Regions from separate parts of the Kitasatospora sp. NPDC056327 genome, predicted to be linked through region 2. Evidence: riboswitches for the same ligand, from Rfam matches in the RefSeq annotation. Region 2 holds a riboswitch; each other region holds the start of a gene.

What was found. Region 2 has a riboswitch for cyclic di-AMP ahead of ACFCX4_RS02340 (M23 family metallopeptidase). Riboswitches for the same ligand answer to the same signal wherever they lie in the genome.
Region 1: it holds a riboswitch for cyclic di-AMP, as region 2 does, so the genes downstream of both, ACFCX4_RS07650 (transglycosylase family protein) here and ACFCX4_RS02340 (M23 family metallopeptidase) in region 2, are expected to answer to the same signal.
Region 3: it holds a riboswitch for cyclic di-AMP, as region 2 does, so the genes downstream of both, ACFCX4_RS33440 (transglycosylase family protein) here and ACFCX4_RS02340 (M23 family metallopeptidase) in region 2, are expected to answer to the same signal.

Annotation. Positions count from the first base shown of each region.
Region 1 covers NZ_JBHJRC010000032.1:678-11,682, forward strand. Annotated here, with positions in the region: gene ACFCX4_RS07630 (exopolyphosphatase) at 1-334, opposite strand, end outside; gene ACFCX4_RS07635 (DUF501 domain-containing protein) at 331-1,002, opposite strand; gene ACFCX4_RS07640 (septum formation initiator family protein) at 974-1,486, opposite strand; gene eno (phosphopyruvate hydratase) at 1,636-2,922, opposite strand; gene ACFCX4_RS07650 (transglycosylase family protein) at 3,249-4,175, opposite strand; cyclic di-AMP (ydaO/yuaA leader) riboswitch at 4,180-4,329, opposite strand; gene ACFCX4_RS07655 (cytochrome P450) at 4,580-5,878, opposite strand; gene ACFCX4_RS07660 (SDR family NAD(P)-dependent oxidoreductase) at 6,123-6,548, shown strand; gene ACFCX4_RS07665 (MazG family protein) at 6,607-7,644, opposite strand; partial or broken gene ACFCX4_RS07670 (phosphatase PAP2 family protein) at 8,932-9,558, shown strand; gene ACFCX4_RS07675 (response regulator) at 9,709-10,434, opposite strand; gene ACFCX4_RS07680 (sensor histidine kinase) at 10,469-11,005, opposite strand, start outside.
Region 2 covers NZ_JBHJRC010000008.1:21,197-32,201, reverse strand. Annotated here, with positions in the region: gene ACFCX4_RS02365 (SpoIIE family protein phosphatase) at 1-1,676, opposite strand, end outside; tRNA gene ACFCX4_RS02360 (tRNA-Ile) at 1,863-1,936, shown strand; gene ACFCX4_RS02355 (TetR/AcrR family transcriptional regulator) at 2,050-2,619, opposite strand; gene ACFCX4_RS02350 (alpha/beta fold hydrolase) at 2,695-3,522, opposite strand; gene ACFCX4_RS02345 (YiaA/YiaB family inner membrane protein) at 3,641-3,931, opposite strand; cyclic di-AMP (ydaO/yuaA leader) riboswitch at 4,177-4,345, shown strand; gene ACFCX4_RS02340 (M23 family metallopeptidase) at 4,358-5,224, shown strand; gene ACFCX4_RS02335 (hypothetical protein) at 5,270-6,211, opposite strand; gene ACFCX4_RS02330 (GNAT family N-acetyltransferase) at 6,255-7,007, shown strand; gene ACFCX4_RS02325 (sensor domain-containing protein) at 7,004-7,771, shown strand; gene ACFCX4_RS02320 (class I SAM-dependent methyltransferase) at 7,883-8,632, shown strand; gene ACFCX4_RS02315 (GNAT family N-acetyltransferase) at 8,669-9,118, shown strand; gene ACFCX4_RS02310 (hypothetical protein) at 9,144-10,361, opposite strand; gene ACFCX4_RS02305 (hypothetical protein) at 10,812-11,005, opposite strand, start outside.
Region 3 covers NZ_JBHJRC010000385.1:569-6,821, reverse strand. Annotated here, with positions in the region: partial or broken gene ACFCX4_RS33445 (C4-dicarboxylate ABC transporter) at 1-210, shown strand, start outside; gene ACFCX4_RS33440 (transglycosylase family protein) at 521-1,798, opposite strand; cyclic di-AMP (ydaO/yuaA leader) riboswitch at 1,785-1,983, opposite strand; gene ACFCX4_RS33435 (hypothetical protein) at 2,826-3,743, opposite strand; gene ACFCX4_RS33430 (DUF397 domain-containing protein) at 4,259-4,522, shown strand; gene ACFCX4_RS33425 (ATP-binding protein) at 4,915-5,448, opposite strand; gene ACFCX4_RS33420 (helix-turn-helix domain-containing protein) at 5,862-6,253, shown strand, end outside.

The DNA of each region.
Region 1 (11,005 bases), on a different contig from region 2:
CCTCGGGCTCGACCCCCAGGGCCGCGCGGACGCCGTCGACGTACTCGGCGCTGTTCTCGGCGTCCCGGGAGGCACTGGTCGCGACGAAGCGGATCCGCTCGGGGCCCACCCCGAAGCCGGAGATCACCCCGGCGTACTCCCGGCACGCGGCGAAGGTGCGCTCCAGCGCGTCCGGGTGCAGCCGGCCGGTGCGGTCCACGCCCTGGCCCAGCCGGTTGATGGTCATCCGCCGGTCGAGGTCGGTGATCGCCCCGGTCTCCGGGTCGAGGTCCGCGACCAGCAGCCGGATCGAGTTGGTCCCGCAGTCGATCGCGGCCACCCGGGTCGTGGTCATGCGCCGGCCTCCCCCGCCTCGTCCGCCCCGCGCGCGGCCCGCTTGGCGGCGCGCTCGGCGGTCTTCTGCTCCTTGGCCGCGATCACGGCCCCGTGGTCCTGCTCCTTGGCCCGGTTGCGGGCCACCCGGTCACCGGCGGCCGCGACCTCGGCGGCGGAGACGCAGGGGCCCTTGGCCCACCAGTCCTCCAGCATGCCGATCGCCTCGTCGCCGAGCGGGTTGACGCCCTCGCCGGCCGCAAGCGAGTGGCCGACCAGCACGTGCAGGCACTTGACCCGGTCCGGCATGCCACCGGCACTCGGGAAGCCCTCCAGCACCTCGATGGCGTCCCGGCGGGCGATGTAGTCCTCGTGCGCCTTCCGGTACGCCTCGGCCAGCTCCGGCTCCTCGGCGAGCCGGGCGGTCTGGTCCTTCATCACGCCGTCGGCCTCCAGGGTGCCGATCAGCGAGGCCGCCTTGGGGCAGGTCAGGTAGTACAGCGTGGGGAACGGCGTGCCGTCCGGGAGCCGGGGGGCCGTCTCCACGACGTCCGGGTTGCCGCACGGGCAGCGGTGGGCCACGCCGCGCAGACCGCGCGGGACCCGGCCGAGCTGTGCGGCGATGGCCGCGACGTCCTCGTCGGAGACGTTGGGGTGGTTCTCAGTGGTCATGGGGGGAGCTGTCTCCAGCGGGGACGGGGGCGGGTGGTGAGGAGGGGGCGGGCTGCGCCGGGGCGGCCGGGGGCGGGGCGACGGGTGCCGCCGGGGCGGCGGCAGCGGCGTCCACGGAGTCCCAGACACTGGCGTACCAGGGCCGGGCGGCCTTGGCCGGAGCGGCGGCCGGACCGGCCGCGGGCGGTGGCGCGCCCAGCGCGGACTTCGCCGCGTCCCGGGCCGCCGGGTCCACCGCGATGTACGGGGTCTCCCCCGGCATCGCGTAGTGCAGCCGGGTGCGGGCCTGCGCCCTGACGTACTCCGGGTCCTGCCAGCGGGCCTTCTCCCGGCGCAGCTGCTCGACCTGCTGCCGGGCGTGCTCGGCCCGGGCCCGCTGGGCCGAGATCTCCGAGCGCTGCGAGATGAACTGCCGCGTCGGGTACGCCAGGATCGCCACCAGTGAGCAGAGCACCAGCACGAGGACGGTCGCCCGGCTCGTGAACCGGGGCCGGGCCGCCAAGCCCGGGATCCTCCAGCCTGCCATCTCCGGTGTCCCCTCCTGGTCGCGACGGTGCCCCGCCGTCCACCCTACGGGGTGAACGGCGGGGCACCGGTCAGGCGTGCGCTACCGGGCGGCCGGCGGGACCGGCCGGGCGCCGCCGGGCGGGCTCAGCCCTCGTGCTTGAACCGCGGGAAGGCGCCGCGGCCGGCGTACTCGGCGGCGTCGTCGAGGATCTCCTCGATGCGCAGCAGCTGGTTGTACTTGGCGACGCGCTCGGAGCGGGCCGGGGCGCCGGTCTTGATCTGGCCGCAGTTGGTGGCGACGGCGAGGTCGGCGATGGTGACGTCCTCGGTCTCGCCGGAGCGGTGCGACATCATGCAGCGGTAGCCGTTGCGCTGGGCCAGCTCGACGGCGTCCAGGGTCTCGGTCAGCGAGCCGATCTGGTTCACCTTCACCAGCAGCGCGTTGGCGGTGCCGGTCTCGATGCCGCGGGCCAGGCGGGCCGGGTTGGTGACGAACAGGTCGTCGCCGACCAGCTGGACCTTGTCGCCCAGCTTCTCGGTCATGGCCTTCCAGCCGTCCCAGTCCGACTCGTCCAGCGGGTCCTCGATGGAGACCAGCGGGTAGGCGGCGACCAGGCCGGCGTAGTACTCGATGAGCTCGGCGGAGGTGAGCGCCTTGCCCTCGAACTGGTAGGCGTCGTCCTCGAAGAACTCGGAGGCGGCGACGTCCAGAGCCAGCGCGATGTCCTTGCCGGGCACGTAGCCGGCCTTCTGGATGGCCTCGACGATGAGGTCCAGGGCCTCGCGGTTGGAGTCCAGGTTCGGGGCGAAGCCGCCCTCGTCGCCCAGACCGGTGGAGAGGCCGCGCTCCTTCAGCACGCCCTTGAGCGTGTGGTAGACCTCGACACCCCAGCGGACGGCCTCGGAGAAGGACTCCGCGCCGATCGGGGCGATCATGAACTCCTGGATGTCGACGTTGGAGTCCGCGTGCGAGCCGCCGTTGAGGATGTTCATCATCGGGACCGGCAGGACGTGCGCGTTCGGGCCGCCCAGGTAGCGGAACAGCGGCAGGTCGCTGGCCTCGGAGGCGGCGTGCGCGACGGCCAGCGAGACGCCCAGGATGGCGTTGGCGCCGAGCGAGGACTTGTCCGGGGTGGCGTCCAGGTCGAGCATGGCCTGGTCGATCAGGCGCTGCTCGGTGGCGTCGTAGCCGACCAGCTCCGGGCCGATCTGCTCGATGACGGCCAGCACGGCCTTCTCGACGCCCTTGCCGAAGTAGCGGTTCTTGTCGCCGTCGCGGAGCTCCAGCGCCTCGAACGCACCGGTGGAGGCACCCGACGGAACGGCGGCACGGCCGGTGCTGCCGTCGTCGAGGCCGACCTCGACCTCGACCGTGGGGTTGCCGCGCGAGTCGAGAATCTCACGGGCGACGACGACATCGATGGACGGCACGAGGCATCTCCTAGCGGAAGCAGGTTCGGCTGACGGTGGATGCCGGTCGGCCGGACGATTGCGGAGTCGTTACGACCAGAGCCTAACCGCACGGACTGTCCGGGCCACGTCGACCTCGGTTCCGTCTCAGCGTGTGGCCCGGTTACCCACCGGTAGTTCACCTGGTTGCCCGACCCGGGAGGCCCGGATGGGGACGAAGGGGACCGAACGCCGGCCGGCCGCACCCCGGGGGCGCGGCCGGCCGGGGCGCGGTACGGCCCTTCGGGGCGGCGGCCGATCGACCGGGAACGGCCCCTCGGGCGCGTCACGGGCCGGTCGGCGCGGCGTCAGGCGAGGGCCAGGACCTGGCCCGGGACGATCAGGTTCGGGTCGGTGCCGACGGTGCCGCGGTTGCCGTCGTACAGCGCCTGCCAGCCGCCCTGGACGTGCTGGGAGGCGGCGATCCCGGCGAGCGTGTCGCCGGACCGGACGGTGTAGCCCTGGCCGGCCTGCTGCTGCGCGGCGGCCGGGGCGGCGGCCTGGCCGGCGTACTGCTGGTAGACGTCCTGGTGGCTGGTCCAGTACCAGCCACCGTTGTTCTGGTACCAGAAGACCTTGGCGTCGGCGTCCCAGCCGGACTTGCCGGCGAACGACGGCGCCTGCTGCTGGGCCTGCGGGGCCGGTGCGGTCTGCGGCTTCGGGGCGGCGTGCTTCGGGGCGTACGGCTTGGCGGTCCGCTCCTGGGCGGCCTGCGGGGTCTGCGCCTTGGGGGCGGCGTGCTTCGGCGCGGCCGGCTTCGGGGCCTCCTGCTTCGGGGCCTCCTGCTGCGGCTGGGCCTGCGGCTTCGGAGCGGCCGGCTTGGCGTCCGTCGAGGTGTCGACCGCCGCCGGGGCGCCGCCCTTGGTCAGTCCGGCCTTCTTGGAGCAGACCGGCCAGGCACCCGGACCCTGCGAGGCGAGCACCTTCTCGGCGACCGAGATCTGCTGCGCCTTCGAGGCCTGGTTGGCCTGCGGCGCGAAGGCGTTGCCGCCGTACGCCTTCCAGGTGCTGGAGGTGAACTGCAGACCGCCGTAGAAGCCGTTGCCGGTGTTGATGCTCCAGTTGCCGCCGCTCTCGCACTGGGCGACCGAGTCCCAGGTGGAGACCGGGGCGGCGGAGGCGCCGGTGGCGCTCAGGATCGGCATCGCGAGTCCGACGCCGGCGACACCGGCGACGGCGATGGCCTTCTCGGCCTGGGTGCGACGACGGTGACGGCCAGTTCCAACGAACAGCATGAGACGTCCCTCTCCGCACGCCTGCGAGGTGAGCTGTCGGGTTCGGACCGGGAGGTGGCCCGGCCGCGCGGAGGCGGCTTCACCCCTAGCCGTGGGAGACGGCGCAAAACCTGGGTCCCCCGCCCCTGCCCAGGGTTCTGGTCGGTTTCCCGGAGCGCGACGGGCAGGACTCGGCGTTCCGCGCACGGGGCCCGCAGCAGCGGGCTCCCCGGAGACTAGACAGATCATCAGAGCAATCACAAGCTCATATCGCCGACATCACACGAACATCACGTCATGTGAATGATTGCCTACCAACCGAGGATGTTTGTCCGGATTGATGCGGGTTCATGACCCGTGAAACCGCAGGTCGGCGACGATCCGTCAGCGTGTCGCACGCCTTCCCCTGCTGCCGCCGATCACCGTCATCCGCCGTCCGGCCGGCCGTTCCCGTCGTTCGGAAGTGCCCCGGCGGGCAGTTTCTCCGGCGTGAATTCCACGGGAAGTTCACGAAGTCCACGCATGATCAGACCGCCGCGCCAGCGGAGCTCCTCCGGGCCCGCGGCGAGCCGCAGGTCCGGCAGCCGGGACAGCAGGGTGGTCAGCGCGGCCCGCCCCTCCAGCCGGGCCAGCGGGGCGCCGATGCAGTAGTGGATGCCGTGGCCGAAGCCCAGGTGCGGGTTGTCCGTCCGGGCCAGGTCCAGGGTGTTCTCGTCCGGGAACCGGGCCGGGTCCCGGTCCGCCGCCGCGAGCACCACCAGCACCGGGTCGCCGACCGGGATCGCCACCCCGCCGATGGTCAGCGGACTGGTCGCGAACCGCCAGGTGGCGAGCTCCACCGGTCCGTCGTAGCGCAGGAGTTCCTCGATCCCGGTCTCCAGCAGCGCGCTCTCGCCGCGCCCGATCGACTCCTGGAGCAGGGCGCGCTGCCCCGGGTTGCGCAGCAGCGCGTACACGCCGTTGCCGATCAGGTTGACCGTCGTCTCGAAACCGGCGAAGAGGAGGATGAAGGCCATCGCCGCGGCCTCGTTCCCGGTGAGGTGCTCCCCGTGGTCGCTGGCCCGGATCAGCCCGGAGATCAGGTCGTCGCCGGGGTCCGCCCGCTTGCGGTGGATCAGCTCCGCCAGGTAGGCCCGCATCCGCTTCACCGCGCGCCCCACGCCGCCGCGCTGACCGCCGCCGTGCCGGATCATCATCCCGGCCCAGTCCCGGAAGTCGTCCTGGTCCTCGGCCGGCACCCCGAGCAGGTCGCAGATCGCGTAGATGGGGAGCGGGAAGGCGAACTCGTGGATGAGGTCGGCGGAACCGCGGGCCGCGAACCCGTCGATCAGCCGGTCGGTCAACTGCTGCACCCTCGGCTCGAAGGCCGCCACCCGGCGCGGCGTGAACGCCTTCGACACCAGGCGGCGCAACCGGGTGTGGTCCGGCGGGTCGATGTTCAGCAGGTGCGTCATGAGGTCGGCCTGGCGCTCGCCCGGGATGCCGACCCGGCCGGTGCGGTGCGCCTGCTCGCTGTGGTGCACCGGGTTCTTGGAGAGCCTGCTGTCCGCGAGCGCCTGCCGGGCGTCCGCGTACCGAGTGACCAGCCACGCCTCCACCCCGCTCGGCAGGGTGGTCCGGTGCACCGGCTCGTGCTCGCGCAGCCACGCGTACGCCGGGTACGGATCGGCGGCGAACTCCCAGGTGAACAGGGGCGGACGGGCGGCGTCGGACTGAGCTGGCATGGGTCGACGGTATCCCGAGCGTGTCCCGGCCGGCGCACGGCGTGCTCGCGGGCGGCGGCGGCCCGCCGGCCGCGTGCCATGTACACGCAGGAGCGGCCGTGCGCAATGTCCGCCGGGCGCAACAGGCGTGAGCCTGGTCACCTGAGGGGTAATTCCTGTTGCGGAGGGTCAGGACCTGCCTACGATCCTCCGCAAGATGTCCGTGGGCGCCGGTGCGGAGCCGCCCACAGGGAGGAGCTGGACCATGCGGGTCACCGGGTCGGTCGTCGTGATCGCCGTCCTCGACGGCGGTTCGGGGGCGGGTCTCGCCCGCCGGTTCGCCGCGGAGGGGACCGTCGGGATGCTGATCGCCGACCAGCGGGTCGGGATCGCCGAGGACCTCGCCGCCGAGCTCGACCGGCGGGGCTGCCCCGTCGTCGGCGTCTGCGGCGACATCCGCCGCCCCAGCGACGTCGCCGCCCTGGTCGACACCGCCGAGAAGCACCTCGGCCCGATCGACCTGTTCTGCGTGGCCGGGCCGGACGGCGAGCGGGTCGTCTCCCTCGCCGAACTGCCCGACCACCTCGACCTGGAACGGCTCGCCGAACTCGTCGCCCTGGTCGGCGAGGCGATCGGCGAGGTCGTCGTCCCGGTCCGGCGCCGTCCGGTGCCGGACGCCGCGGCGGCCTGACGGCCGGCCCCGGCGCGGGCTCCGCTGTGGCCCGGGCCACGTCACGGCGCGGGCCACGTCACGGCGCGGGCTTCAGGCCCTCCGCGGCGCGCACCGCGTCCCGGTAGCCGCGCGCCGCGGCCCGCAGCGCGGCGTCGACGTCCACCCCGGCGTCGTGCGCGCGCTGCGCCAGCGCCAGCAGCAGCCGGCCCGCCGACTCCGCCGTGAGCTCGGCGGGCAGCTCGTAGGGCTCGTCCGGCACCCCGGTGAACCCGGCCCGCCGCACCCGTGACACCAGCTTCGCCGCGTGGGCGAGCGAGGGCAGCCCGGCCGGCACGCCGTCCAGCACCGACTCGCGGTCCGACTTCTCGGCCGCCTTGAGCGCCTCCCAGTTGGCCTCCACCTCGGCCGCGCCGTTCGCCTCGGCGTCCCCGAACACGTGCGGGTGCCGGTACATCAGCTTGTCGACGATGTCGCCCGCCACGTCGTCGATCGTGAAGGCGTCGGTGGGGTGCTCCTCGGCGATCCGGGAGTGGAAGAAGACCTGGAGCAGGACGTCGCCCAGCTCCTCGCGGAGCGTGTCGCGGTCCCCCTCCTCGATCGCCTCGACCAGCTCGTAGGCCTCCTCGACCAGGTACTTCACCAGGCTGGCGTGGGTCTGCTCGGCGTCCCACGGGCAGCCGCCCGGCGAGCGGAGGCGGTCCATCACGGAGACCAGGTCCAGCAGGCGGGCGCCCGGCAGGTCGTAGGAGCCGGGGAGCACCTCGATCTCCGGGACCTCGCCCGCGTGCTCGACCGCGAGGCGGGCCAGCGCGTCGGTCAGCCCCGGATCGCCGTCCGGGCTGCCCAGCCAAACCGTCGGAGCGGGCGCGGCGGCGGTTCCGGGGGTGGTCCCCGTCAGCAGCCGGGCCAGCGCGGGAGCGGAGCCGGGCGGCACGATCTCCACCTCGACTCCGGCCTGCCGCACGGCGGGCACCTGCGGGTGACCGGCGTCGGCGGCGAGCACCCGCCCGGCCGACCGCAGCGCCTCCCAGGCGGGCCAGGACAGCAGGCCGGGTGCCACCCGGTGGGTCGTGATGAGGAGGATCAGCTTGGTGCCCGGGGGATTCGTCGTCACCCTTCGAACCTACCCGCCCGCCCCACCCACCCGCCGCCGGGTTTCACCCCCGGACACCCGCCCCGGGCGCAGCAGGCCTCCGGCCTGCGCAGGGCCCCGGCCGCGCGGGAAGTCGGACCCGCGGACTTCCCGCACACGCGGACCCAGGGCTTGTCCGCCACCTCACCCACCGCCGGGCTCCAGCCCCCGACAACCGAACCCGGGCCACGAAGGGCATCGCGCCGTACAGGAGGTCGAGCCCGTCGACTTCCCACGGAGGCAGGCCGCCCGGGCCCGGCCGACACCTCCCCACCTCGCTCCACCGGGCCCCCCAGGACACAACGCACGAGTCGCCGGGCCCATCGACTTCCGGCGCCGGCCGACGCGAGTTCCGTCGGCACTCCCCGATCCGCCATGGGGCACAGCCCCGGCTGCCGCTCCTTGGTCACCCCGGACGTCGCGCCGCACGGAACATCGGGCCCACGGGCTTCCGGCTGGACGACACCCCGGGCCACCGGCGCCACCACCTCCCGTCGGGCTTCGGCCCCGACGGCCACCCCCGGGACACCGGAAACATCACTCCGCACAGGAAGTCGGACCCGCCGACTTCCCGCCCAGGCGGGCCCGGGTTCCGCAACCACTCCCCATCACGGGGCTTCGGCCCCCGGCGGCCGGCCCTGGTCCGGCCGGCGCCTCACGCCGCAGCGCATGAGGTGTCAGGCCCATCGGCTTCCGGTGCCGGTGAACCCAGTTCCCACCGGCACCGCTTCACCGGACCGCCGCCGTGCCTCGCCCCCACTGTCCGCCCCCGCTGTGCGGCCCCACTGTGCGGCCCCGGGACCGCACAGGATCCCGGGCCCCGCGGGGTGTCGGCTCATCGAGTCCCCGAACGGGCGGCCCCCGGTTCCGCCGGCACCAATCCGCCGGGGCTTCGGGCCCGGCGGCCGGCCCCGGGCCGCGTGGGGCATCACGCCGCGGAGCGTGCCGGGTCCGCCGAATTCCGGTGTCGGCGGCCCCGGGCCCGGCCCAGGCACCGGCCCGCCCGGCCCGCGTTGCGCGCGGCCGGGCCGGGCGGTAGCTCTCCGGGCGCCCCGTGCCCGCCGGCACTCACCCCCTCCCCTGCTACCGGCGCAGGAAGTCGGACCCGCCGACTTCCTGCGTCAGCCGGAGTCGGCCCAGGGAGCGGGACCAGGCGGGCGGGCGGGGCTGCACACGCCGGTGCGGCGGGTCAACCCTGACGATCGTCCAGGGCCGCATCTGTCTTTCGGGTCGGGTGCGGCACCACCCCGGACGCCTACCTTCCGTGGCATGACGAACACGTTCAGGTACAGAACGGTCCTCGCGGTGCTGCTGCTCGGCGCGGGTGCCGGCACGGTCGGGTGGCTGGCGCCCGCACGCGGGGGCGGCGGTGGACCGGTCCACGTGGTCACCGGCTGGTCGGCCACCGGCTACCGCCGCGCGGCCGATGCCGTCGCCGACGCCCCGCACGGGTCGGCCGCCCTGCTGGAGCCCGCCACCGAGGCGGGCCTGCTGCTCCTGGGCCTGCTGCTCGCGCTCTGCTGGTGGACGGCGCGCGGGCGGCGGGCCGCCGGAGCGGTCGCGGGCGTCGCGCTCACCGGCCTCGGCACGGTGCTCGCGTACGGGGCGAGCGAGGCGCTGAAGCTCGTGGTCGACGAGGAACGGCCCTGCCGGGCCCTGCCCGGCCTGCCGTCCACCGCGCTCGCCGACTGCCCTCCGCCGGGCGACTGGTCGTTCCCCAGCAACCACGCGACGCTCGCCGTCGCCCTCGCCACCGGTCTGGTGCTGCTGCGGCCGCGCCTGGCGTGGCTCGCCGTACCGGTCGGCCTCGGCACGGCCGCCCTGCGGGTCGCCGCCGGGGTCCACTACCCGCACGACGTGACCGCCGGATCGGTGCTGGGCGCGACGGTCACCGCCGCTGTGGTCGTCGCCCTGCTGCCGGCCGCGACGGCGGCGGTGACCGCGCTGGGCGGCGTGCGGCTGCTCGGCCCGCTGCTGCTGGCACCCGCGCCGACGACACCGTCGGGACCGGGGCCGGCACCCGCCCCGGGCACCGGCAGCACGGACTCAGCCCGGTGGGCTCCCGGTCAGGCCGGCCTCGTGCGCGAGGACGGCCGCGGCGGCCCGGTTGGCCACCCCCAGCCGCGCCAGGACGCTGCTGACGTGCGCCTTCACCGTCCCTTCCACCACCCCGATCCGGCGGGCGATCTGGCCGTTGGACAGCCCGGCGGCGACGAGCGCCAGCACGTCCCGCTCGCGGGCGGTCAGCCCGGCCACCTGCCGCTGGGCGGCGGCCCGCCGGTCGGCCGGACCGCCGGCCCCGCCGGCGGCGAGGTGGGCCACCACCCGGGCGGCCACCCTTGGTGACAGATAGGCGGCACCGTCCGCCACCGACCGGACGCCGGCGATCAGTTCCTCCGGCTCACCGGACTTGATCAGGAAGCCGTTGGCGCCCCCGCCGAGGGCCCGCAGGATGTAGTCGTCCTCACCGAAGGTGGTCAGCATGACGATGCCGGTCGAAGCCCCCGTCCGAGTGGTGACGGCACTGCGGCGGATCTCGGCCGCGGCGGCGATGCCGTCCACGCCGGGCATCCGGATGTCCAGCACGGCGACGTCCGGACGGTGGCGCCGGACCAGGTCGACGGCCTCCCGCCCGTCACCCGTCTCGGCGACGATCTCGATGTCCGGGGCGGTGGTGAGGACGGCCCGCACGCCCGCGCGCACCATCGGCTCGTCGTCGGCGATCAGCACCCGGATCGGCACGCGGGCCCCTTCCTCCCGCTGCCCGTTCATCCGGCGCTCCGAACGCGCCACCGGCTCCGGACGCTCACTGGACCAGGGCGTCCAGCGAGATCAGCACGTCGTCCCGGAAGCAGAGCCGGTACGCGTCCCCGGAGCGGTCGTTGTTGAACGCGTCTGCCGTCATGGCGTAGTACTCGCACGTCACTCCTTCTCCACCGGGTGGCGGGTCGCCCACGGACGGATGGTACGGAAACTGACGTTCCGGCAGAAATCGCTGCACGACGGCCCGTTCCTGTCCGACGCGGAGCGAGGCGTAGTCGGCGGGGTCGAGGACGGCCCGGCCGGTCGTGTGGATCGTCCAGCCCCGCAGCACGGCGGTGAGTGTCAGCGCGACGGAGAGCGGTACCAGCACGACGGCCACCATCATCCGGCCCACCCGGCGGCGCGCCCGGCGCAGTTCGCGGGCCGGCGAGACCGCCGGCGGCGGCGGGACCGGGCCGGCCGGGGCGCCGGAACGCGGCAGGTCGGCCTCCACCTCGAAGCCCGTGCCGTCGGAGCACGGCCCGTGCCGGAAGGCGCCCCCGGCCAGCCGGACGCGCTCGGCCAGGCCGATGAGACCGCG
Region 2 (11,005 bases):
GGCAGGGTGCGCGGCAGCATCGCGCGCTGCAGCTCGGTGGCCCGGTGGTGGTGGGTGTCGTAGAGGCGGGCCCGTTCCAGGGACTGGGCGAGGATCCCGGCGAAGGCGGAGTAGAGGGTGCGGTCGTCGCGGCTGAAGACCCGCTCGGTGGCGAAGGTGATCAGGCAGGAGCCGACCTGCCGCCCGGAGGCGACCAGCGGCAGCACCGCCCAGGCGGCCGGGGTGAGCCGGCTGCTGGCACCGTTCGTCCGCCCGCCGCCGTCCTCGCCCGCGCCGCCGCCGGTCCCGCAGATCGTCCCGGTGCCCGCCGGCCGTCCCCGGCCGCGCACCCGCACGCGTCTGGCCGGCTCGCTGAACAGCGGGGCCGAGCGGGCCAGGGCGCGCTGCATCACGCCCTCCGAGAGGTCGGCCAGCCGGGTCAGCTCGGTGCGCCGGGGCCCGCCGTAGACGGTGTGCGAGACGGGCAGCAGCCGGCCCTCGTCGACCAGGTCCAGGACGATGCTCGCCGCCCCGAAGGCGGGCCGGGCGACGTCCGTGACGGTGGTGGTGACGTCCCGGACGGTGACCGCCCGGGACAGCGCCCGGGTGAGCGCCAGCAGCAGCGCCGACCGGGCCGCGGCCGAGGAGGCCCGCTCACCGCCCACCCCGGCGGCGTGCCGGGCGGACCGCTCCCCGCGGGGACGTTCGTCGGGGGCGCGCCCGTGGTCGAGGTCGGCGATCAGCCCGGAGATCCGGACCGGCCGGCGGTGCACGTCCAGCATGACCTCGCCGGTCTCCTCGATCCGGGTCACCCCGCCCGCCCGGCGCGGCACCCGGTAGCGGATCCGGTACGGCCCGCCGGTGGCGAGCGCCTCGGCGAGCGCGGCCTGGACGTCCGGCAGGTCCTCGGGGTGGACGACGAGGTCGAGGTCGGGAGCGGGCGCCGGACCGCCGTCCTCCGGCGCGGGCCGGCCGACCAGCCGCAGCGCCTGGGCGTCCCAGTAGGTCTCGCCGGTGACCAGGTCGCGCTCGAAGGCGCCGTGCCCGGCGGCCCGGACGGCGAGCGAGAGCAGCGGGTGCGCCGTCCCGGAGGCCGGGTCGCCGCCGGGCCCCGGTCCGGGGCGCACCCCGTTCGCCGGGGTGCCGGGCGCTCCGGGGGGCCTGGCCGGGGCCGGGCGGGCATCCGTCCGGGCGTGCTCCAGCAGGTGGGCGAGCCGGTGCGCGCAGGCGTCCGCGAGGGTCTCCAGCACGTCGAGGTCGCGCCGCGGGACGGTCCCCCGGTGGGCGAGCGCGAGGGCCAGGACGCCGATCGGCCGCTCGTCGACGAGCAGCGGCAGGGTGACGATGGCGACCATGCCGGTGCCCATCCCGGCGTTGCGGTTCGGGTAGTCGACGCTGGTGCGTTCGGGGCTCAGCAGGTAGGGACGGCGCAGCTTGAGCGCCATCGCGGCGGGCAGGTCACTGGCCGGGTCGACCACGCTGTAGCGTTCGTGGGCCCAGTCGGGCAGACCGTGCGAGGCGGTGAGCCGGAGCGTTCCGGCGGGGTCCAGCAGGTAGAGCGCCGAGCCCTCGCCGGTGATCCATCCCGGCCCCTCGGCGAGCACGGTGGAGAGCAGGTCGGCGGCGCTGGTGCAGCCGAGCAGTAGGCGGACGCAGCGCATGGCGCTGCGCGCGGTGGGGCTGCTGCGCGGGTCCACGGGATTCCCGGCCTCTCCGGTTCCTTATGGGGCAGTTAATTCTTAATACCTTATTTCTTAAGCCTGTGGTGGGTGGGCAGAACGGCAGGCCCCGTGGCACCTGTTCTCCCGGTGTGCGGACACCCCCCGCGGGTCCGGTACCCTTCTCCGTACGACGTGCCGCCGTGAGGCGGGGTCGGACGGTACGGGGCTATAGCTCAGACGGTTAGAGCGCTTCCCTGATAAGGAAGAGGCCACAGGTTCAAGTCCTGTTAGCCCCACACCAGAGCGAAGGGCCCGGAGCATCCCGCTCCGGGCCCTTCGGCGTTCCCTGCCGCCGTGCTGTGCTGCCGTGCTGTGCCGCCTGCCGCTTGCCGCCGTACGGCGGCCGCGCTCAGGACCGGGGCCAGTCGCGCAGACCGGCGGTCAGCACGGTGATCAGGCGGTCCTGGGTCGTCGTGAGGTCCTCGGCGAGCCGGAAGGCGCCGCCGGTCGACAGCGCGGCGAAGCCGTGGGCCGCCGCGCGGAAGGTGCGCGCGGCGTGGATCGCCTCGGAACCCTCCAGCCCGTACTCCCGGAGCACCGCGACGATCACCCCGACCAGCCGGGCCGCGGCCGCGGCCAGGTCCTCGTCCGGCTGCGGGGCCTGCGGCAGCGCGGCGTACCGGTGCGGGTGCTCGGTGGCGTACGCGTGGTACGCGCGCAGGACGGCGGCGACCGCGGCGTCCCCGCTCCGGCCCAGCGCCGCCTCGGCGAGCCGGTCGGCCAGCTCCCCGGTCACCCGGACGGCGATCAGCCGGCGCAGCTCGGCCAGACCGCCGCTGACGTGCTTGTACAGCGAAGGGCCGGCGACCCCGGCCCGGGCGGCGACGGCGGCCAGCGTGAGGGCCTCGGGGCCCTGGTCGTCGATGAGGGCGAGGGCGTGGCCGACGACCTGCTCGGGGGTCAGTCCCACTCGGGGCATCGCGGTTCTCCTGGGAGGGCTGGGGACGGTCGGGGGGCTGCCGGGGCCGGGCCGGCCGGGGCGGCCGGGCGGTGCTCAGACCAGGTCGGCGAGGAAGGTGAGCAGCGCGTCGGCGGTGGCCCGCGGGTGGTCCGCCATCGGGTAGTGTCCCGCGCCCTCGATCATCACCTTGCGCGCGTTCAGCGCGGCGGCCTGCCGGTCGGCGACCAGCTCCGGCCGGGGGAAGTCGGGGTCCTTCGAGCCCATCACGACCAGGGCCGGGCAGCGCACGGCGGCGGTCCAGCCGGCGGGCGAGGAGTCGCCGTGCACGTAGCCGCGGGTGGCGGCCTTGCGGCCGGGGGTGCGCATCGCGGCGACCAGCCCGGCCACGTACTCCTCGTGGTCGGCCGGCCTGGGCCCCGGGTAGGCCGCCTTGCGGTGGTAGAGGCCCCAGAACGCGGGCGAGTGCACCAGCAGTGCGCCCATCGCGCCGACCACCAGGCGCTGCAGCGCGGTCGGCGGCACGTTCTCGACGAAGGCGTCCAGCAGGACGATCCCGGCGACCCTCCCGGGCGCCTCCCCGGCGGCCCGGACGACGCTGGCGCCGGTGTACGAGTTGCCCGCCAGCACGGCCCGGTCGATGTCCAGGTGGTCCAGCAGGGCGAGGACGTCACCGGCGATCGCCGCGGGGGAGTAGTCGTCCCAGTGGATCGAGGACTCGCCGAACCCGCGCAGATCCATGGTGATCACCCGGCGCCCGGCGGCGGTCAGCAGCGGGCGCAGGTGGCGGTAGGCGGCCCGGCTGTCGAGCATCCCGGGGAGCAGGACGACCGGGACGCCCTCGCCGTGGCCGGTGTCGTCGAAGGCGATCCGCCCGCCGGGCAGATCCAGGTGACGGGTGGCGGGGGCGACGGTGCCGTTCATGGGTGCCTCCTCGGGCGGGGATCGTCGGCGAAGCGCCGATAGCCATAAAGCTAAGGCTAATAGCCTTAGCCGTCAAGCTATTGCGCCTCTCTTCCGGTCCGCCGGCCGGGCGGACCGGTCAGACCCCCTCCACCCTGAACGGGTCGTGCTCGGTCAGCAGCTTGTCCAGCCGGGCCTGGTCGACCCTGGTGACGAGCTCGGTGGTCTCCTGCCGGTCCCGGACCACCTTGGCGAGGGTGAAGGTGGAGGTGATCGTGTAGAGCAGGCCGACGGCGAGGAAGGCCCGGGTCCACGGCCCCACCGGGAGGAAGGCGATCCCGAAGCCGAGGGCGGTGGCGGAGAGGGCGAAGGAGAGCACGGCCTGGATGTGATAGGCGGCCGTGGTGCGGGACTGCATCGGTGTGCTCATGGCGCCAGGATGGCCGCGGATCCGCGCCCGGCACATGAGTAGGGGTACTCAGATGGGGGGTCGTTCGTTGACGTCCTATCACGTTCGGTAGTGTCAGTTGTCGTCAAACGTCCCAAAACGCCCATCGGGCCGCGTGGTGCCCGGTCCGTATCCCGCCGTCACCAACGGATGGCTTGGAATCGGGGGCCTCTCGGATTAACGTTTGATAACGCAGCGCGGTCCTCAACGCCGTACCCAGACGGCACCGTGCGCCGTCGCCTAATCCCGCCGGCCGGCCCAAGGGCAGGCCAGGGAGCCGGGGAACCACGTTCCTTGGGGTGAATCGGCAGGCCCCGGCACCGTCCGGGACCAGCCGTAGGAGACCTTCCTGCTCCGAACCCGTCAGCTAACCCGGTAGGCGCGAAGGAAGGAAAGGAGCGCGCCTCCGTGGCGTCGACGCACACCCCGGCACACCCCTCCGGCTCCGCCGGTACCCAGCTGCTCGACCACCCGGGCCCCTTCGGCGGTCCCGGTCCGTTCGCGGGCCCCGCCGACGAGACGGCCCCGCCCGCCGTCGAGACCAACCGGCACCGGATGCCCCGTCAGGGCCGCGGCACCGCTCCGCTGCTCGGCGTCACCGCCGTCGCCGCCACCCTGGGCGCCACCGGCTTCGCCTCGGCCACCCCGGCCGCCGCGCCCGCCGTCGAGTCGCCCGACGAGGCCCCGGTCGCGCTCTCCGCGGACCCCGGCCTCGCCCTCGCCGCCCGGATCCAGCTGCAGGCCGACAGCCAGCGCACCGCGGCCGAGGAGCAGGCCCGCGTCCAGGCCGCCCAGGAAGCCGAGGCCAAGCGCGCCGCCCAGGTCGCCCAGCAGGAGCAGGCCAAGCGGGTCGCCGAGGAGGCCGAGAAGGCCAAGCTCGCCGCCATCACCCTGCCGGTGCGCAACTACCGGCTCTCCGCCCACTACGGCCAGAGCGCCCGCTACTGGGCCAAGCTGCACACCGGCCTCGACTTCGCCGCCGACACCGGCGAGCCCGTCCTCGCGGTCGGCCAGGGCACCATCACCTCGGCCGGCTGGGCCGGTTCCTACGGCTACCGGATCGTCGAGACCCTGCCCGACGGCACCGAGATCTGGTACTGCCACCTCTACTCGATCAGCAAGGCCTCCGGGAAGGTCCTCCCCGGCCAGCAGATCGGCAAGGTCGGCGCGACCGGCAACGTCACCGGCTCGCACCTGCACGTCGAGGTCCGCCCCGGCGGCGGCGCCCCCGTCGACCCGGAGAGCTGGTTCGAGCAGCGCGGCGTCAGCCTCTGACGCCTCCCGGCCCGGAGACCCCGGCCCCTCCCGGGAGCGGTGCCGCTACTCCCCGGGGCCCACCGGCCCCCCGGCGTGCCCGTCCTCCTGCTCGTGCCCGTCCTCGCTCCCGTCCGCCTGCTCCAGGCCCGCCAGATAGGCGTCGATCTCCGCCTGCCCCGGCTCCGGCGCCAGCTCCGGGAACTCGTTCACCAGCAGGCCCGGCAGCCCCGGCACCGTCCACGTGCCCGCCAGCTCCAGCGCCGCCAGGGCCGCGGCCTCCTCGAACGCCCCGAAGTCCCCGGCCAGTTCGTCCGGCATCGGCCGGCCCAGCGTGGTCAGCTCCGCCAGGTTCCGGTAGCTGCGCCGCATCAGGCCCTGCTCCAGCAGCCGCCGCGCGCCGTCCGTCGCCATCCCCACCGCCAGCGTCCGGGCCCCGGCGTACCAGCCCCCGTCGTCCACCGGATCCAGGGTGCCGTCCTCCTCCAGCGCCGAGAACGCCGCCGACCGCTCCTCCTCCGGCAGCGCCCGGAAACCCTCCAGCCAGGCCCGCACCGCCGCCCCGTCGCCGGTGTCCACCCCGGCCGCGCGCAGCAGCAGCGTGTACAGCCGGGGCCAGGTCACCAGGTCCGCCCGGCGCAGCAGCCCGGCCGCCACCTCGCCCTGCCACTCGGCCTCGGCGTGCAGCCGCTCCTGCCGCTTGGCGTTCAGCCGCTTCGCCGCCCGCTGGTGGTCGATCAACAGCCGCACCGCCGCGCCGTACGCCAGCGGGTCCTGGCCCGGCTCCGGCTGGACGTACAGGTACAGCCGCTCGTACAGCAGGTGCTCCACCGCGGCGGAGGTCAGCTCGGGCCAGCCGTCGTGCACCCTGCCCCCGCCCAGCTCCAGCAGCGCCAGCACCGCGCGCAGCGGGGCCCCGGCGACCGGCTCGCGGCCCTGCGCCTCCGCCCAGGCGAGCAGGTCGGCGGCCTTGGTGCGCGGGGCGAGCCGCAGGTCTTCGTCTTCCATAACCACGAACCGTAACCGCTGGTCGGGGATAGGGTCGGGAGCCATGGTCCCCGTCCGACTCACCGGCCCCCGGCTGGCCATCCGCGAGTTCCACCAGACCCCCGAGGACGCGGACGCGCTGCACGCGGTGTTCGGCGACCCGGAGGCGACCCGCTTCCTCCCGTTCGAACCGCGCGACCGCGAGACCTGCGCCGACCAGATCGCCCTCTTCCTGGAGGAGGCGGAGAAGGAGGAGCGGGAGGTCTACCGGCTGGCCGTCACCCGCCTCGCCGACGCCGACGACCCGGCCCGCGCCGTCCCGATCGGCAGCGCCGCGCTCGGCCTCGCCCCGAACCGCGCCGCGTCCCTCGGGTACGCGCTGCGCCGCGACGTGTGGGGGCTCGGCTACGCGGGCGAGGTCGTCGGGCTGCTGTGCGGCCTGGCCTTCGGGACGCTCGGCCTGCACCGGCTGGAGGCCCGGACGGACGTCGGCAACACCGCCTCGGTCCGGGTGCTGACCAGGGCGGGCTTCCGGCTGGAGGGCCGGGTCCGGCACGACTTCCCGCGCCACGACGGGTGGCGCGACGCGTACCAGTACGCGCTCCTCGCCGACGACGTCCGGCCGGGCGCCGGGCCGGGGTCCGCCGCGGGTCCGGCGGTGCGCGGGCGCGCCGTTCAGGGGGGGATAACCCCACCCCGGTCCGGCGGGGAGCCGGATGTCGGCCGCCTCGCGTTCCTGACAGGCTTCAGGGGTCGGAAGGACCCGTCCGACGAGCCCGAACCGCGACCGACCCGAGGGACCGAGAGCCGGCCATGAGCACCCACACCATGTACCGCACCGAGGACGACGCGTACGACGGCCGCCCCGGGTACGACGCGTACGGCGGTGACGACGGCGGTCAAGGCCGCCGCGCCGTCGCCCGGCGCACCGAGGACCCGCCGTACGCCTGGCGGGCCCCCTTCACCTCCTACTTCTACCGGGAGGTCGGCTTCACGCTGACCGGCCTGCCGGTGGCACTCGCCGGCTTCGCCGTCTCCGTGGCGATGTTCTCCATCGGCCTCGGCACCTTCGTCACCGTGCTCGGCGTGCCGGTGCTGGCCGCGCTGACCACCACCGCCCGGGGCTTCGGACGGCTGGAGCGCTCCCGGGTGCGCGGCCTGCTCGCCCTGGACGTGCCCGCGCCGGCGCCGGTCAAGCCCGCCCGGCCGGGCTTCTGGGGCGCCGCCGTCGCCCGCCTCGCGGACGCGGCCGGCTGGAAGGCCGTCGTCCACCAGGTGGTGATGTTCCCCTGGGCGATCCTCAGCGCGGTGATGTCGGTGACCTTCCTCTGCATCGGTTGGTCCCTGGCGCTCTACCCCGTCTACCACTGGGTCTTCCCGCGGTACACCGACTGGCCGGGCTACCGGATCGTCAACTTCGTCGAGGACGACGGCAGCCAGTACGCCTACTACATCCAGTCGCCGCTGCAGATCGCCGCCGTCTGCCTGCTCGGGATGCTGTTCGTCTTCCTCACCCCGCAGCTGGTGCGCGGTCTGACCAACGTGAACCGCCTCGCCGCCCGCGGCCTCCTCGGCCGCTGAGGGCGGGCCGCCCGGCGGCCGGAGCGCCCCCGCCCGCGCGGACGCCCCCGGGTGCAGTGCCCGGACGCGGTCCGGGTGCGGCCCCGGCCGGCCCGTGGTCGGATGGCCGCGATGGCCGACCGAACCGCCCGCACCCCGCCCGCCGGCCCGCCCGCGCCCCTGGTGACCTCCCGCTCGCTGGACGAGTACTGCGGCCTCTTCGGCCTCACCCGCGCCGCGATCGCCGCCCTCCCGGGCCCGCTGCTCGACTGCCCGGGGGGCGCCGCCGCGCTCGTCGCGGAGGCCCGCCCGCTCGGCTGCCGGGTGATCGCCGCCGACCCGGTCTACGCCCGGCCGGCCGAGGAGGTCTCCGCCCGGGCGCTGGCCGCCCGGTTCGCGATGGCCGCCGCGATGGAGGCCCGACCCGACCTCTACCCGGGCCGCCGTCACCGCCCGCCCGAGCGCTACCTGCGCGGCTGGGACCGGGCCCGCCGCCTCTTCGCCGCCGACCGGGCCGCCCACCCCGGCCAGTACGTCGCCGCCGCGCTGCCCCGGCTCCCGTTCGCCGACGGCACCTTCGCCCTCGCGCTGAGCGGCTACCTGGTCTTCGCCTATCCGGACCTCTTCGGGCCGGAGCGGCAGGTGGCCGCGCTGGCCGAGCTGGTCCGGGTGACCGCGCCCGGCGGCGAGGTCCGCGTCCACCCGCTGTACGACGGCGCGGGGCGCCGGGCGGCCCACCTGGACGCCGTCCGGCACGCGCTCGGCGAGCGGCGGATCACCAGCGAGGTCCTCCTCGTGCCGGCGGGCGGCCCGGCGGACGGCCGGCCCCGGCGGGTGCTCCTGCTGCACCGGGCGGACCACCGGGCCCGGGCAGCTGGGTAAGGGGTGACAGGGGCCTGTGCCCCTATACTTCTGCCCATGACCGAGATGACGATCAGGCCGGCCGCCGCCCGGGACGCCGACCGGCTCACCGCGCTGGTCCAGAACTGTTCCGCCTACCGCGGCGAGTACGCGCCGATGATCGCCGGGTACCGGGTGACACCCGGGTACCTGGCCCGGCACGAGGTCCACCTCGCCGCCCGCGCCGGCGACGACCACCTGCTCGGCTTCTACGCGCTGATCACCGATCCGGCCGAACTCGACCTCATGTTCGTCGCCGACGAGGCGCAGGGGCTCGGTGTCGGCCGGCGGCTCGTCGCCCACCTGCTCGACCGGGCCCGCGCCCTCGGCGTCACCGGCGGCATCAGGGTGGTCTCCCACCCGCCGGCCGAGGCCTTCTACCGGCGGATGGGCGCCGAGCGGACCGGAACCTTCCCGGCGCGGCCGCCGATCGGCTGGGACCGGCCCGAGCTGCGCTTCGTGCTCTGAGCCCGTCCGCGGCGGCGGGACCCGGTCAGCCGCCGGCCGCGCCGACCGCCCCGTTCGTCCCGGTGGCCGGTGCTCCCGGCCCGTTCGCCCCATTCGCCCCGCTCACCTCCGCAGCGGTCCCGTCCGCGGTCGGCCCGCCCTGCTGCTGCGGAAGGAACACCGGAGCCTCCAGCCCGGACAGGATCTTCTCCGCCAGCCAGCTCCGGTCCGAGCCGTACGGGATCCCGTCCGCCGCCATCAGCCGCCCCGCCACCGCGTCCCGCAGCCGCCGCGCCTCCTCGGCCGGCAGCCGGGACATCAGTCCGCGCGCGGCCAGCAGCGCGTGGTACTGCTCGAAGCCGGAGCGCGGACGCTCTATGGCCTCCAGCACGCTGGGCAGGTCGGCGAGCGCCGGATCGCCCTGCATCAGGGCGAGCGCCTGGATCCGCCGCCCCTCCGAGCCGTCCGCGAACAGCTCCTGCACCTGCGTCGCGGTCAGTGCCGAGCGCCGGGCGGTCGACCGCACCTCGGCCACCACCCGCTCCGGCCCGGCCGTCCGGTCGACCGGAAGCATCGAGCCCGGCAGGTCGCCCGGCTTCTCCGTGCTGGCGCCGACCAGGCCCAGGTGCTGCATCGCCCGCATCCGCAGGTCGTCGGCGCCCACCTTGTCGCCCTTGCGGTCGTGGTCCTGCCCGGCCAGGAAGAGGTCCAGGGCCCGGTCCGCGTCGGAGAGCACCCGCGGCAGCGTCAGCCGGGTCAGCAGCCAGCCGGCCAGGAAGCCGAGCAGCAGGAAGTAGAGGACGAGCGCCGCCGCGAACGGTGCCGTGCCCGTGCCCCCGCCCAGGGCCGGGGCGAGCGCCTTGCCGAGCCGGTCGAGCCGCTCGCCCAGTGAGCCCAGCTGGGTCAGCCCGACGCCCAGCAGCACCTTGGTGAGCCAGTCCGAGACCTGTTCGAGGTTGGTGTTCGGCGCGTACGGGCCCCGGCCGCCCCCGCCCTTCCCGGTGCCGCCGTCGCCGCCGTCACCGTCCCCGGTGGAACCGCCGCGCACCCGGGGCACCCCGAACAGGAAGCCCAGCGCGCCGCCGGCCAGCGTCGCCGCGCAGGACACCACCAGCCCGCCGCCCAGCGCCTGCCAGGGGTGCGGGCGTCCCAGCGAGAACAGCACCAGCCCCAGCAGTCCCGAGCCCAGCAGCGCCCCGGCCGCCGCCCGCTGTGCCGTCCGTACGACCGCCGCGCCGCCGGCCCGTCCCGTCGCCCTCGCCATCGCCCATCACCCCCGGTGCCCGCGCCCCGCCCCTGCGGAGCGCGCGCCGACTCTAGCGGGGACGCGGTCCCCCCGACGTCCAGCGGCATGCCCCGCCGGGACCGCGGGAACACCCGCGCCGGTCCCGGAAACGCAGACAGCCCGCGGGCTGCTCCTCGGTGCCGCGGCCCGCGAGGGGCCGGGCGCCGGGGCACCGGGGATGTTCCGGTGAGCCCGCGGGCCGGGTGACTGCTGGGAATTTCGCCTGCCGGAGGCCTGGGGCCCCACCCTGCGCAGGCAGGGGCGGCTCTAGCGAGCAGCCACCTCACACATCCTGACGGAACTCAATTCAGGATCACCTCCTTTCAGTGTGCCGCCACCATAGGCAGCCCGCCGGAGGGAGGGCAACGCATTTAACGCGGGGCGTCCGACGACCGGCCCCGGCGGTCCGGGAAGGCCGGCGGAGGCCGGTCAGGCGGTCTTCGACTGGGACTTGAACACCGAGTAGTCGATGACCTGGTCGGCCGGCGGGGCCTGGACGGTCAGCGGCTTGTTGATCTCGGTGAAGTCCACCTTGCCGCTGTCCTTGCCGGTCTTCTCCAGCCGCAGCGGGTACGGGGTGCCCTCGGTGGCGACGTGCAGGACGGTCTCGCCGCCGTCGCTCT
Region 3 (6,253 bases), on a different contig from region 2:
GCGACCCTCCCGTACCAGCTCCCCGGCCAACGCGTGGCCTGCCAGCTCGTCTGGGCGCTGTCCGCCGCCGCCCTCGCCGTCCTGCTCACCGCCCGCGCCGGGCACTGGCTCCACCACCGCGACCAGGCCCGCGCCCACCTGCTCGACCCTTCCGTCGCCCCCTTCTACGGCTGCGTCTCGATGGCCCTGCTGGCCGTCGGCGGCGTCACCGGTGCGGGTCTCGGTGCGCCGGCCCCGCTCCAGGTAGTCGCGGAGGATCAGTTCGACGGCGTCCTGCGGGCTCTTGGTGCCGGACAGCATCATCGCGTCGATCGCGAGGTTGGCGTCGAGCGAGACGGTGACCTGGGCCATGGTGACTCCTCCTCGGGTGCAGAGCAGCAGCATGCCCGCTGCGGCCCGCTTTGACCATGACCGTGCGGCGGCCGGGCCCCGGGGGCGGTCCGGCCACCGGGGCGGGGCCGGGCGTGCCGGTGCCCCGGTGAGCGGTCGCACGCTCCCCGGGGCACCGGGCGTTCCCGGATCAGACCCGGCCGGCGAAGTCCGGCGCCCAGTTGGCGACGGTCTGCAGGCGCACGCCCGAGCTCGGGTTGGCGGCCTCGACGTACTTGCCGTCGCCGATGTAGAGCGCGACGTGGTAGACGCCGGAGTCCTTGCCGTTGTTGGACCAGAACAGCAGGTCGCCGACCTTGAGGGCGTCCAGCGACACGTGGGTGGACGCGGCGGCCTGGTCGGCGGCGACGCGCGGGACGGAGACGCCCGCGGCGCGCAGCGCGGCCTGGGTGAGGCCGGAGCAGTCCCAGCCGCCGTTGCCGGTGCCGCCGTAGACGTAGGCCTGGCCGACCTTCGACTGGGCGAAGGAGACGGCGGCGGCCATGCCGCCGGTGGCGGTCGGCGCCGGCGCCGGGGTCTCGGCCTGGGCGGCGGGCTTCGTGGCCGGCTTCGTGGCCGGCTTGGCCGCGGACTCGGTGGCCGGGGTCCGGTCCGTGTCCTGCGCGCCGCCCCGGGCACGGTTGAACCAGTCGAAGCCCTGGCCCTGGGCGCGGTCGCCCAGGTCGAGGCGCTGGCCGGGGTAGATGGTGTGCGGGCCCTCGGTGAGGGTGGCCCGGTTGAGCTCGTACAGCCGCTCCCAGCCGCCCTGGACCTTGTTCCGGTCGGCGATGCCGGACAGCCAGTCGCCGGCGGCCACGGTGTAGTCCGCGGCGGCCCGGGAACCGGCCTGCTGACGGTGCTGCTGCCGGTCCTGGCCCCCGGTGGCGGCGTCGGCCGCGGCAGGCGCCTGGGCCTGGGCCTGCGGCTTCTCGGCGGGCTTGGCGGCGGGCTTCTCAGCGGGCTTGGCGGCAGGCGCCGGGGTCTGGGCGGGGGCCGGCTCGGCGGCGGTCGAGGTGTCCACGGCGGCCGGGGTGCCACCCTTGGTCAGGCCGGCCTTGACCGAGCAGACCGGCCAGGCGCCGGGGCCCTGGACGGCCAGGACCTTCTCGGCGACCGCGATCTGCTGGTCCTTGGTGGCGAGGTCGGCGCGCGCGGCGAACGCGGTGCCGCCGAAGCCGGCCCAGGTGGAGCCGGTGAACTGGAGACCGCCGTAGAAGCCGTTGCCGGTGTTGATGCTCCAGTTGCCGCCGCTCTCGCACTGGGCGACCTTGTCCCAGGTGGCGACGGTCGCGGCGGAGGCGGTGCCGGTGGTCAGGCAGGGAACGGTGAGGCCGATGCCCGCGACGCCGAGGGCGGCGATCGCGCGGCGGGTACGGCCGGACAGACGGGTGCCGTTGGTGGGCAGCATGAAGACGCGGTCCTCTCCCACGCCTGCGAGGTGAGCTGTCGGATTCGGGCCGGAGTTGCCCGGCCGCGCTGTGGACGCGGCTTCACCCCTAGCCCCGGGCCGGTCCGAGGACCGGTCCTGGGCGAACTACCTGTGGTTCCCCCGCTCCTGCCGTGGTGCATTGCACTTCCAGCACGCCCGACGGCAGGACTCGGCGTTGCGAACGAGCTGGGTCCGTGTGGCCACGAACGGGGAGCACGTTAAGCAGAGGCGGCTTCAAACCGCAAACATGTGTGACGCTCGTCACGGTTTACGGCTCGCGGGTCGATTGGTCGTCCTTCATGATCAGAAATGCCCGGCTTTCGGCAACGTCCTTCGCGGGCACCGCACCTGCCTGTGCCTCAGGGTGCGGGCGGGGCGTCGGGGCGGCCCGGTCGCACCGGGGGAGGCTCGCCCGCCGGCGGGCGCCGGTGGGCGGGCGGCCAAGCGATCGCCGGGCCAACGGGTCGAGTTGAGGTCATTGGGTGGTAAATCGGATCAGAACGGACATCTCGCCCGAAATATCTTCAATGCTCATCAGATGTCCTGAAGCGCCTCACCAGTTCGCCTCGGGCGCCGGCTGCGCGGCGACCGGCGGCGGGCGGATCAGTCGTGCGCGCGGCCCGGGTTCTCCGGTGAGTCCCGGAGGGCGACCCCGGCGACACCCGGTACCACCGCCCCGGGGGCGGGCGGAGCATCCGCTCGGCCCGCCCGGCTCGCCCGCAGGGAACGGCGGCTCCGTCGGCGTCTGCGGTCCCGTCACCATCCGGCCCGTCAGCGGAACCTCCGTCACCCCGCTCCGGCGCGGGCCCGCCCGGGTCCGCGCCCGCTACCGGGGCGTCAGCGGAGGGGGCGTCATCGCGGTGGCGGCGGAGGCGCCCGGCGGTGGGCGCCGCGGTGGGCACCCCGCCCGGCCGGCCGGAGCACCGTCGCCCGCCGGCTCGGGTCGCCGGACGCCGAAAGGGCCCGGAACGGTGCGTCCGTTCCGGGCCCCTTCGCGCGGTATCCCGCGCGGTCCTGGCAGGTGCCGTTACTGGGCGGCGTGCCGCCCGCCGGCCCGGGAGCCGCTCTCCTCGGCGTCGGTCTCCCCGGCGTCGGCGGGGTCGAAGGCCGGCAGCGCGGCCAGATAGGTGGAGGCGACCAGCTGGCCGACCGCCTGGTAGGCGCCCAGCGGTGCGGCCGACGGGCAGCCCGACTCCTCGGCGGCCGCGGCGAGCAGCTCCGCGTCCGCCTCGGGGCCGATCACCAGCGGGGCCAACGCCGGGTTCTGGGCACCCATCTCCTTGAGGTGGGCGACGGCGTCGGCGACCGAGCCGGGCACGTCCAGCGCGGCGGGGACGACCGGCACGGCGAGCCGGGCGGCCAGCAGCATGCCGGTGATGCCGGCGGCGTCGGCCGCGGCCTTACCGCCGGCGGTGGTGAGCACCACGCCGTCGGCGGCGGTCGCGATGGCGAACAGCCGGGCCCGGTCGGCGCGGGCCAGTCCGGCCTCGGAGAGGCGGACGTGGACGCCCTCGGCGAGCAGCGGGTGCGGGCCCAGCGCGTCGGTGACGGGCGCGCCGTACTCGGCGGCGAGCTCGTGCAGGGCGGGGAGGAAGTCGTGCGGCCCGGGCACCAGCGGCACCACGACCGGCGCGGGCAGGCCCGCCTCGGCGGCCTCGGCCAGCAGTTCGGCGACGGTGCGCTCGCCGTGGTTCCCGCCGTCGGCGTCGCCGGAGGGCAGGTATCCGGCTGCGGTCCGCACGCCGTTCTGCTCGCTGCGGACGATGGACAGCAGTTCCTCGACCACGGAGCGGGATTCCGGCCCGGCGGCCGCGGGGACGGCGAGCAGCAGGGCCGGGGAACCGGCCGGGATCTCGGGGCGCTCGGGACGGCGGTGGCGCCCCCGCGCACGGGAGCCTGGAGTGCGGACGGGCAGTGGCGCGCCCGGGATGGCTGCGGTGCTCATGGCGGAGATCGTAGGACATCGCCCCGCCCGGCCTGCAGTCGGCTGCCGTGCCGAGCGGGGCGGCAGCCCGCAAAAGCGGACATACCAGACGCCCGGTCGGCAGTTCGCCCGGCAGTGATGGGGATGCGCCGGAAGGGGTCTTGCGTTGCCGGGGTGGCGCGTGAGATGTCTCACAGCGCGCGGACGGTCTGACGGAGGGTCACGGGAGTGCGACTCCCGGCGTTCGAAGATCAACAATCGGCGGGTGGTCGCCTACGGGCGGTTAGCGACGGCTTGCCGATTCAGTCTGCTATGTCCGCTTACGTACCGTCAGGTGGGTGCCTTGTGAAGAGTTCCGGTTCGGTGTCGAAAAGGCCGTGCACCTGCAACGTCCCGTGCTGATGCACGTGCACTGGAGCTATCATCACGTCAAGTGAGGCGGTGTGCCGGGCCGGTACGGGGCCGGCCCGGCCGTTCGGCCGTGGCCGGGGGCGCCGAGCTGAACGACCCACTCCGGAGCTCTTCGGGAGATTTCTATGCACGACACGCACAACACTTACGACCCGTTCGACACGTACAACGGGATGGCCGCCACCGACCTTGAGGGCGTGGTCTGGCAGAAGAGCCTGCACAGCAATTCGCAGGGGAACTGCGTCGAGTTCGCCGCCCTTCCGGGAGGCGACGTGGCGATGCGCAACTCGCGGTTCCCGGACGGTCCGGCGCTCATCTACACGCGCGCCGAGATCGCCGCACTGCTCCTGGGGGCCAAGGACGGGGAGTTCGACCACCTGGCGGTCTGACCGGTCGCCGGCTTCACCATCGGGGGGCCGTCGTGGGTGCTGACACCACGACGGCCTTTATTCGTGTCCGGGGCCGTTCCGCCGGACCGTTCGCCCCCGGACCGTCCGCTCCGGGTGTCCTGACTCCCGGGCCGGAGCGCCGGGGGTCCGGGTCCGTCCGGACGCCGGTGCCGCCGTCGCCGCTCCAGGAGGCCTCCGCCGTCCGCCGCCGTGCCGAGCCGCCGCACGCGGATCGGAGGGGCGCACCGCCGGGTGGCTGCCGGTGCCCGCTGCCCGAGGGCCGCCGGTCGCCATGTCCGGGGTGCTGATGCGTCGAAGTGCCGTTCGGTCCGGTGCCGGCCGGTGTTCCGCGGTGCGGTGGGTCCCGGAGGGGTGTCCCGCCGCGGCCGGGGTCAGGCCGAGCGCCGGTGCCGTCCGCCGAACTCGGCGACGGGGACCGGGACGGGTGCCGTCCGCTGTGCCTCCTCCGCCTCGAACAGCGCCCAGACGACCTTGCCGCCGCCCAGTGGGTGCCATCCCCAGGAGCGGCTGAACGAGTCGACCAGGTGCAGGCCCCGGCCGGACTCCGCCACGAAGTCCGCCTCCCGGGCCACCGGGCCGGTGCTGCTGGGATCGCTCACCGCGCAGACCACCTGGGGCGCACGGTGAACGAGGCTTATTCGGATCGGCAGCCGGCCCTCGGCCGCCGGGTGCATGGGAAAGTCGTAGTCGTCCGCCGCGGTGGGGCACGCGCCGATGGCGTGCCGCAGCGCGTTGGTCACCAGCTCCGAGGCCACCAGCGCGACGTCGTCGAAGAGCTCGCCCAGTCCCCAGCGCTGCAGGGCGGTCCTGGCGAAGTCGCGCGCGGTTCTTACGGCTTCATAGCGGGGAGCGAGCGTACAGGTGACCACATGGGGGTCGACTGCCAAAGCCGTTCCGGTGCTCATGAAGAGCTCCTCCCATAAGGGGGCGGACACGGCTGGACCCGCCGGGGTCATGCCGGTCACCTCCGACTCGCTCGGCCGCGCGGCCGCCCCTCGACCAGGCGCGCGCGCACGTGGCCCGGAGGCGCGGGGGCGCTGCCGGGCCGGTGCACGGAGTCGCGCGTGGGGTCGACGCGGAGCCCGCGGGATTGCCAGGGATGTGCAGGTGCACGTGCACCATCGTGCTCTGCGCTCACTGCAGATGCAAGAGTCGATTCACGTGCAGTCGTTCAAATGGCATATGCAAGCGCCGGATGCACGTGCATCCTGGTGTGCGGAGTGCAGAACTGATAGGAACATCCGTCAGTATCGGCACCGTGAGCGCTCATCTGATGGCAGACTGTGCGCTGTTTGCCCTAGGTGGAGGTTAGGACCGCATGACCACAGTTCAGCCGGGCGGCGGCTCGATGGTCCGCCGGATCCTCCTCGGCTCCCAGCTGCGCCGGCTCCGCGAGACGCGCGGCATCACCCGCGAGGACGCGGGCTACGCGATTCGCGCCTCCGAGTCCAAGATCAGCCGCATGGAACTCGGCCGGGTCAGCTTCAAGGAACGTGACGTCGCCGACCTGCTCAGCCTCTACGGCGTGGACGACGGCCTCGAACGCGAGGCGTTGCTCGGCCTGGTCCGGGAGGCGAACAAGTCGGGCTGGTGGCACAGCTTCAACGACGTACTGCCGGGGTGGTTCCAGACCTATGTCGGCCTGGAGGAGGCCGCTGCCCTCATCCGCACCTACGAGGTCCAGTTCGTGCCCGGCCTGCTCCAGTCCGA